Linked DNA regions of Rhodopseudomonas palustris HaA2. The protein of the gene in region 1 interacts with the protein of each later gene in a pairwise test. Links are inferred from orthologs where the notes say so. Each region holds a gene or a part of one and is shown in the gene's direction. Other genes may lie near its edges.

Evidence for each region. Proteins that work in one complex are often made in the same cells at the same time.
Region 2: the proteins of RPB_RS14525 (region 1) and RPB_RS01890 interact in binary tests that used the Escherichia coli proteins (3 or more experiments, as listed by UniProt). The link is inferred for Rhodopseudomonas palustris HaA2 from one-to-one orthologs.

The regions. Positions count from the first base shown.
Region 1 is NC_007778.1:3,281,703-3,285,324, reverse strand. The notes cover bases 183-3,182. They hold RPB_RS14525 (two-component system sensor histidine kinase NtrB), read left to right. Parts: upstream 183-1,097; coding sequence 1,098-2,267; downstream 2,268-3,182. Other genes in these bases: ntrC (nitrogen regulation protein NR(I)), read left to right, coding at 2,277-3,182; dusB (tRNA dihydrouridine synthase DusB), read left to right, coding at 183-1,101. Also shown: more of dusB, read left to right, coding at 37-182; more of ntrC, read left to right, coding at 3,183-3,622.
Region 2 is NC_007778.1:411,489-415,023, forward strand. Bases 202-3,114 are described here. They hold RPB_RS01890 (P-II family nitrogen regulator), read left to right. Parts: upstream 202-1,445; coding sequence 1,446-1,784; downstream 1,785-3,114. Other genes in these bases: tesB (acyl-CoA thioesterase II), read left to right, coding at 202-569; RPB_RS01885 (P-II family nitrogen regulator), read left to right, coding at 706-1,044; RPB_RS01895 (ammonium transporter), read left to right, coding at 1,828-3,114. Outside these bases: more of tesB, read left to right, coding at 1-201; more of RPB_RS01895, read left to right, coding at 3,115-3,270; RPB_RS01900 (nucleotidyltransferase family protein), read left to right, coding at 3,395-3,535. UniProt on the Escherichia coli protein: Involved in the regulation of nitrogen metabolism. Regulates the activity of its targets by protein-protein interaction in response to the nitrogen status of the cell.

The DNA.
Region 1 (3,622 bases):
CCTATAATGCTCAAACATTGAGCTAGACCGGTCGCAATGACGCGCTGGCGACAGAATGAGCAGCTTGTGACCCGACCTACAGTAACAGGTTCGCCGCCTTTGAGAATTGGCAAAATTGCGGTGGCCAATCGCGTGCTGCTGGCGCCGATGTCCGGCATTACAGATGCGCCGTTTCGCAAACAGGTCGCAGCTCTCGGCGCCGGGCTCGTGGTATCCGAGATGACCGCCAGCGAAGATCTTGTGCAGGGGCGCGCGATGTCTGTCCGCCGCTGCGACGCCATCGACGACGGGCCGCATGTGGTTCAGCTCGCCGGCTGCGAGCCGCACTGGATGGCGGAAGCCGCCCGGATCGCGGAAGCCGGCGGCGCCGATATCATCGACATCAATATGGGCTGCCCGGCGCGGCATGTGACCGGCGGCCAGTCCGGATCGGCCTTGATGCGTGATCTCGATCACGCGCTGACGCTGATCGAGGCAACGATCGGCGCGGTGCGCGTGCCGGTGACGCTGAAGATGCGGCTCGGCTGGGACGATCGCTCGCGCAACGCGCCGGAACTGGCGCGGCGAGCCGAGGCCGCCGGCGTGCAACTCGTGACCGTGCATGGCCGCACCCGCAGTCAGTTCTACAAGGGCGAAGCCGACTGGCGTGCCGTCCGCGCGGTCCGCGACGCCGTCGGCATTCCGCTGGTCGTCAATGGCGATATCACCTCGTATCAGATGGCGGTCGAGGCGCTGGATCAGTCCGGCGCCGACGCGGTGATGATCGGCCGCGGGGCGCAGGGGCAGCCGTGGCTGCCGGGCCAGATCGGTCGCCGCCTGCAGACCGGGATCGCCGAAGCGATGCCGTCGCTCACCGATCAGCTCGCTTATCTGCGCGCGCTGTATGACGGCGTGCTCGGCCTGTATGGCGAGCGCATCGGGCTGCGCCATGCGCGCAAACATCTCGGCTGGTCGCTCGACGTCGCCGCCGCCGCCAGCGGCGCGCCGCCGGCGACGCTGAAGCGGTGGAGGACGACGATCCTCACCGACGACAGCCCGACCCGTGTGCATCATGCGCTCACTGACGCCTACGACGATTTCGCCTGGAGAGCCGCCGCATGAACGCCGTCCTCGAACCGCGCCACGCCAAGCCGACCGAAAGCGATGCGATCCTCAACGCGCTGCCGAATCCCGTGCTGTTGATCGGCCCGGACGGCAAGATCATCGACGCCAACATGGCGGCGGAATCGTTCTTCGAGATTTCGACGCAGCTCCTTCGGCGCCAATCGCTGACCGAGCTGGTGCCGTTCGGCAGCCCGCTGCTGGCGTTGATCGAGCAGGTGCGTAGCGGCAATTCGCCGGTCAACGAGTACAAGGTCGATCTCGGCACGCCGCGGATCGGCGCCGACCGTCAGGTCGATCTGCATGTTGCGCCGCTGAACGAACGCCCCGGCCACATCGTGGTGATGCTGCAGGAGCGCACCATCGCCGACAAGATGGACCGGCAGCTCACCCATCGCAGCGCCGCGCGTTCGGTGATCGCGCTGGCGGCGATGCTGGCGCACGAGATCAAGAACCCGCTGTCCGGCATCCGCGGCGCGGCTCAGCTCCTCGAGCAGCAGGCGTCGTCGGAAGACCGGATGCTGACGCGGCTGATCTGCGACGAGGCCGATCGGATCGTCACGCTGGTCGATCGGATGGAAGTTTTCGGCGACGACCGCCCGGTGGCGCGCGGCCCGGTCAACATCCATTCGGTGCTCGATCACGTCAAACGGCTCGCGCAGTCCGGCTTCGCGCGCAACATCAAGTTCGTCGAGGACTACGACCCGTCGCTGCCGCCGGTGCTCGCCAATCAGGATCAACTGATCCAGGTGTTTCTGAATCTGGTGAAGAACGCCGCCGAGGCCGTGATCGATCTCGGCAGCGACGCCGAGATCCAGCTCACCACCGCGTTCCGTCCCGGCGTGCGGCTGTCGGTGCCCGGCAAGAAGACCCGGGTGTCGCTGCCGCTGGAATTCTGCGTCAAGGACAACGGGCCCGGCGTGCCGGAAGACCTGATGCCGAACCTGTTCGATCCGTTCGTCACCACCAAGGCGTCGGGCTCAGGCCTCGGCCTCGCGCTCGTCGCCAAGATCGTCGGCGACCACGGCGGAATCATCGAATGTGAATCGCAGCCGCGCAAGACCACGTTTCGCGTGCTGCTGCCGATGTACAACACGGCGAAGAACTACAATCAGAGCAACGGCGAGGACGTGCCGGCGTCATCCGCCTCACAGACTGCAAGATGAGGACGAGCAATGCCCGCAGGTAGTATTCTTGTCGCCGATGACGACACCGCCATCCGCACGGTGTTGAACCAGGCGCTGTCGCGCGCCGGATACGAAGTGCGGCTGACCGGCAATGCCGCGACGCTGTGGCGCTGGGTCAGCCAGGGCGAGGGCGATCTGGTGATCACCGACGTGGTGATGCCGGACGAAAACGCCTTCGACCTGCTGCCGCGGATCAAGAAGATGCGGCCGAACCTGCCGGTCATCGTGATGAGCGCGCAGAACACCTTCATGACCGCGATCCGCGCCTCGGAGAAGGGCGCCTACGAATATCTGCCGAAGCCGTTCGACCTCAAGGAGCTGATCGCGATCGTCGGCCGCGCGCTGGCCGAGCCGAAGGAGCGCTCCAGCAACCAGAACGACGAGAGCGAATTCGATTCGATCCCGCTGGTCGGCCGCTCGCCGGCGATGCAGGAAATCTACCGCGTGCTGGCGCGGCTGATGCAGACCGACCTCACCGTGATGATCTCCGGCGAGAGCGGCACCGGCAAGGAACTGGTGGCGCGCGCGCTGCACGATTACGGCAAGCGCCGCAACGGCCCGTTCGTCGCGGTCAACATGGCGGCGATCCCGCGCGACCTGATCGAGTCGGAATTGTTCGGCCACGAGCGCGGCGCCTTTACCGGTGCCAACACCCGCGCCTCCGGCCGGTTCGAACAGGCCGAGGGCGGCACGCTGTTTCTCGACGAGATCGGCGACATGCCGATGGAGGCGCAGACGCGGTTGCTGCGGGTGCTGCAGCAGGGCGAATACACCACCGTCGGCGGCCGCACCCCGATCAAGACCGACGTGCGGATCGTTGCAGCCTCCAACAAGGATTTGCGCATCCTGATCCAGCAGGGTCTGTTCCGGGAGGATTTGTTCTTTCGTCTCAACGTGGTGCCGCTGCGGCTTCCTCCATTGCGCGAACACATCGAGGATCTGCCGGACCTGGTGCGGCACTTCTTCGCGCTGGCGGAGAAGGACGGCCTACCGGCCAAGAAGCTCGACAGCGCGGCGCTGGAGCGGATGAAGCAGCATCGCTGGCCGGGCAACGTCCGCGAGCTGGAGAATCTGGCGCGGCGGCTGGCGGCGCTGTATCCGCAGGACGTCATCACCGCCTCGGTGATCGACGGCGAACTGGCACCGCCCGCGGTGGTGTCCGGCGGCAGCGTCGCCCACACCGTCGACAATCTCGGCGGAGCGGTCGAAATGTACCTTTCGTCGCATTTTTCGGGCTTCCCGAACGGCGTCCCGCCGCCGGGGCTCTACCATCGCGTGCTGCGCGAGATCGAAGTGCCGCTCTTGACCGCGGCGCTGGCGGCGACTCGCGGCAA
Region 2 (3,535 bases), 2.9 Mb from region 1 along the record:
TGATGATGTCGTTCCACGACGACGAGGAGACCGAGTTCGACCATCAGGACAAGATGCCCGACGTGCCGCCGCCGGAGGCGCTGTCGGCCGAAGAGATCGTCAAGCAGCCGTTCTTCAAGGAGATGCCGGACTTCATCAAGCGCTACTACGAGAGCGACCGGCCGATCGAGTTGCGCCCGGTCGAGCTGTCGCGCTATTTCGGCCAGAAGATCGAAGACGGCCGCATCCACGTCTGGATTCGCACCGCCGCCAAGCTGCCGGACGACCCGGCGCTGCATATGTGCGCGCTGGCCTATGCGTCGGACTTCTCGCTACTCGACGCGGTGATGGCACGCTACGGCCGCACGCTGTTCGACAAGCGGATGATGCCGGCCAGCCTCGACCACGCGATGTGGTTCCACCGCCCGTTTCGCGCCGACGAATGGCTGCTTTACGTTCAGGACTCCCCGTCCGCCCAGAGCGGCCGCGGCCTGACCCGCGGCATGATCTACAAGGCCGACGGCACCCTGGTGGCCTCGGTCGCCCAGGAGGGCTCGGTGCGGCAGCGACGAGACCTGCCGCGGACGTAGCTTCGATCGGCAGCTCCCTCGCCGACGTCAATCCGCTTATTTTCTGCGCGCATTGCCGCTAAACCCGGCATATACATGACGAAACGCCGCGTCGCGCGGTGCCGATCGCTTTGCGTGAAGAAATTGGGGCTGCTGCATGAAACTCGTCGTCGCCATCATCAAACCGTTCAAGCTCGACGAGGTGCGTCAGGCGCTGACCGAGATCGGCGTGCACGGCATGACCGTCACCGAGGTCAAGGGCTACGGCCGTCAGCGCGGCCACACCGAGATCTATCGCGGCGCCGAGTATATCGTGAACTTCCTGCCCAAGCTGCGGATCGAGATCGCGGTCGATAGCGCGCTCGCCGACAAGGCGGTCGAGGTCATCACCCGCGGCGCCCGCACCGGCCAGATCGGCGACGGCAAGATCTTCGTCACCCCGATCGACCACGCGCTGCGGATCCGCACCGGCGAGACCGATTCCGACGCGCTCTGAGCCGGCGATCGAGGCAGTTGGAGCGGCGCGGCGGGCGATGCCGAAATGGGCGTCTCGGCATTTCGGAGCATGGCGCGGCGCCGGATTAGCCACCTGCCGTAATATTCTACCTCACGGACTGCCCGTCGGCTGAGCACGATTGTGTCAGCGCGCTGTCATGCCCTCATTTTGCTCAGAACTGCCCAAGGAATGAGCGCGACGGAATGGCGCAGCCGGTGCTGCAGTGCGGTCGCCCGCCAAAGTTTCAGATTCGTGAACGATTTCAGCACGCCGGCGGACTGGCACGGCATTTGATTCTAAGCGGCGTGGCTGTGCCCGCGTAGTGATGCTCTCCGCGTGGGGATTTTCAGTCGAGTTCATGCCCCGACCATTTTGGCCGGGCCCTAGCGGGGATAGGACCTATGAAAATTGTTATGGCGATCATCAAGCCATTCAAACTGGAAGAAGTCCGTGATGCCCTGACCGCCATTGGCGTTCACGGTTTGACGGTGACGGAAGTCAAGGGATATGGCCGCCAGAAAGGCCACACGGAAATCTATCGCGGCGCCGAATACGCGGTGAGCTTCCTGCCCAAGATCAAGATCGAGGTCGCGATCGCCACCGATCAGGTCGAGAAGACCATCGAGGCGATCACCAGCGCCGCCAAGACCGGCCAGATCGGCGACGGCAAGATCTTCGTCATCGGCCTCGACCACGCCGTGCGCATCCGCACCGGCGAAGCCGACGCAGCAGCTCTCTAAGATTTCCCGCTCACCCAACTTTCTTCCACTCAGGAGACGACAAATGACGTTCAAACGTCCCTACGGCGCGGGACTGGCCGCCCTGGCAGCCGGCCTGTTCGCCGCGACTGCCGCCTACGCCGAGCCCACGGTCAACAAGGGCGACAACGCCTGGATGATGACCTCCACGGTTCTGGTCGTGCTGATGACCATCCCCGGCCTGGCGCTGTTCTACGGCGGCCTGGTGCGCTCCAAGAACATGCTCTCGGTGCTGGCGCAGGTGTTCTACACCTTCTCGATCGTGATCGTGATCTGGGCGGTCTACGGCTACAGCCTGGCTTTCACCGGCGGCTCCGATTTCATCGGCGGCTTCTCCAAGGCATTCCTCGCCGGCGTCACCCCCGACTCCAAGGTCGCGTCGTTCAGCGTCGACGCCAACGTCTCGGAGCTGATCTACATCTGCTTCCAGATGACCTTCGCGGCGATCACGCCGGCGCTGATCGTCGGCGCCTTCGCCGAACGCACCCGCTTTGCCGCGGTCGCGCTGTTCGTGCCGCTGTGGGTGACGCTGATCTACTTCCCGATGGCCCACATGGTCTGGTACTGGCCGGGTCCGGATTTGATCACCGACGCCGCCAAGGCGCTCGCCGCAGCCACTGACGATGCCGCCAAGGCGGCCGCGCAGGCCAAGCTCGACGAGATCAATGCGGACGCGGGCTTCATCTTCAAGAAGGGCGCGCTCGACTTCGCGGGCGGCACCGTGGTGCACATCAACGCCGGCATCGCCGGCCTGGTCGGCGCCCTGCTGATCGGCAAGCGCACCGGCTACGGCAAGGAGCTGATGGCTCCGCACTCGCTGACCATGACCATGATCGGCGCGGCGCTGCTCTGGGTCGGCTGGTTCGGCTTCAACGTCGGCTCGAATCTCGAAGCCACCGGCGTCGCCGGTCTCGCCATGACCAACACCTTCGTCGCCACGGCGGCGGCGGCGATGGGCTGGATGTTTGCGGAGTGGATCTTCAAGGGTCACCCCTCGCTGCTCGGCGCGTTGTCCGGCGCAGTCGCGGGTCTGGTCGCGGTCACCCCCGCGGCGGGCTTCGCCGGCCCGATGGGCGCGATCGTGCTCGGCCTGGTCGCCGGCGTGGTCTGCCTGTTCTTCTGCACCGTGGTGAAGAACGCGCTCGGCTATGACGACTCGCTCGACGTGTTCGGCGTCCACGGCGTCGGCGGCATCATCGGCGCGCTCGGCACCGGCATCCTGGTGAACCCGGCGCTCGGCGGCACCGGCGTCTACGACTACGTCGCCGGCAAGGTCGCCGACTACGACTTCGGCACCCAGATGATCGCCCAGTGCTGGGGCGTCGGCACCACCATCCTGCTGTCCGGCATCGGCTCGGCGATCCTGTTCAAGGTCGTCGACGTCATCGTCGGCCTGCGTGCCCCGGTCGAAGTCGAGCGCGAAGGCCTCGACCTCGTCGAGCACACCGAGCGCGCCTACAACATGTGAGCTCTCCCGAGGGGCGCGGCGTTCTTCCTCCAGGAAGGCCGCGCCCAGGACTACGGTTCGGGCAGATACCCGGCACTGTCCGAACCGTCGAGGGGTCCTGGCGCAAGCCGGGGCCCCTTTCTTTTTGGCGCGGTGGTTCGCACCGCGCCTGACCGAGGCATCGCAAACCCGCCGGTTCGTGCTATATTCGGCCATGGACCGGATCGGTGCGCTCGACATCCTCCGACGATCGCAAACGGCGCTGCACGAACGCGGCGTCCGCCAC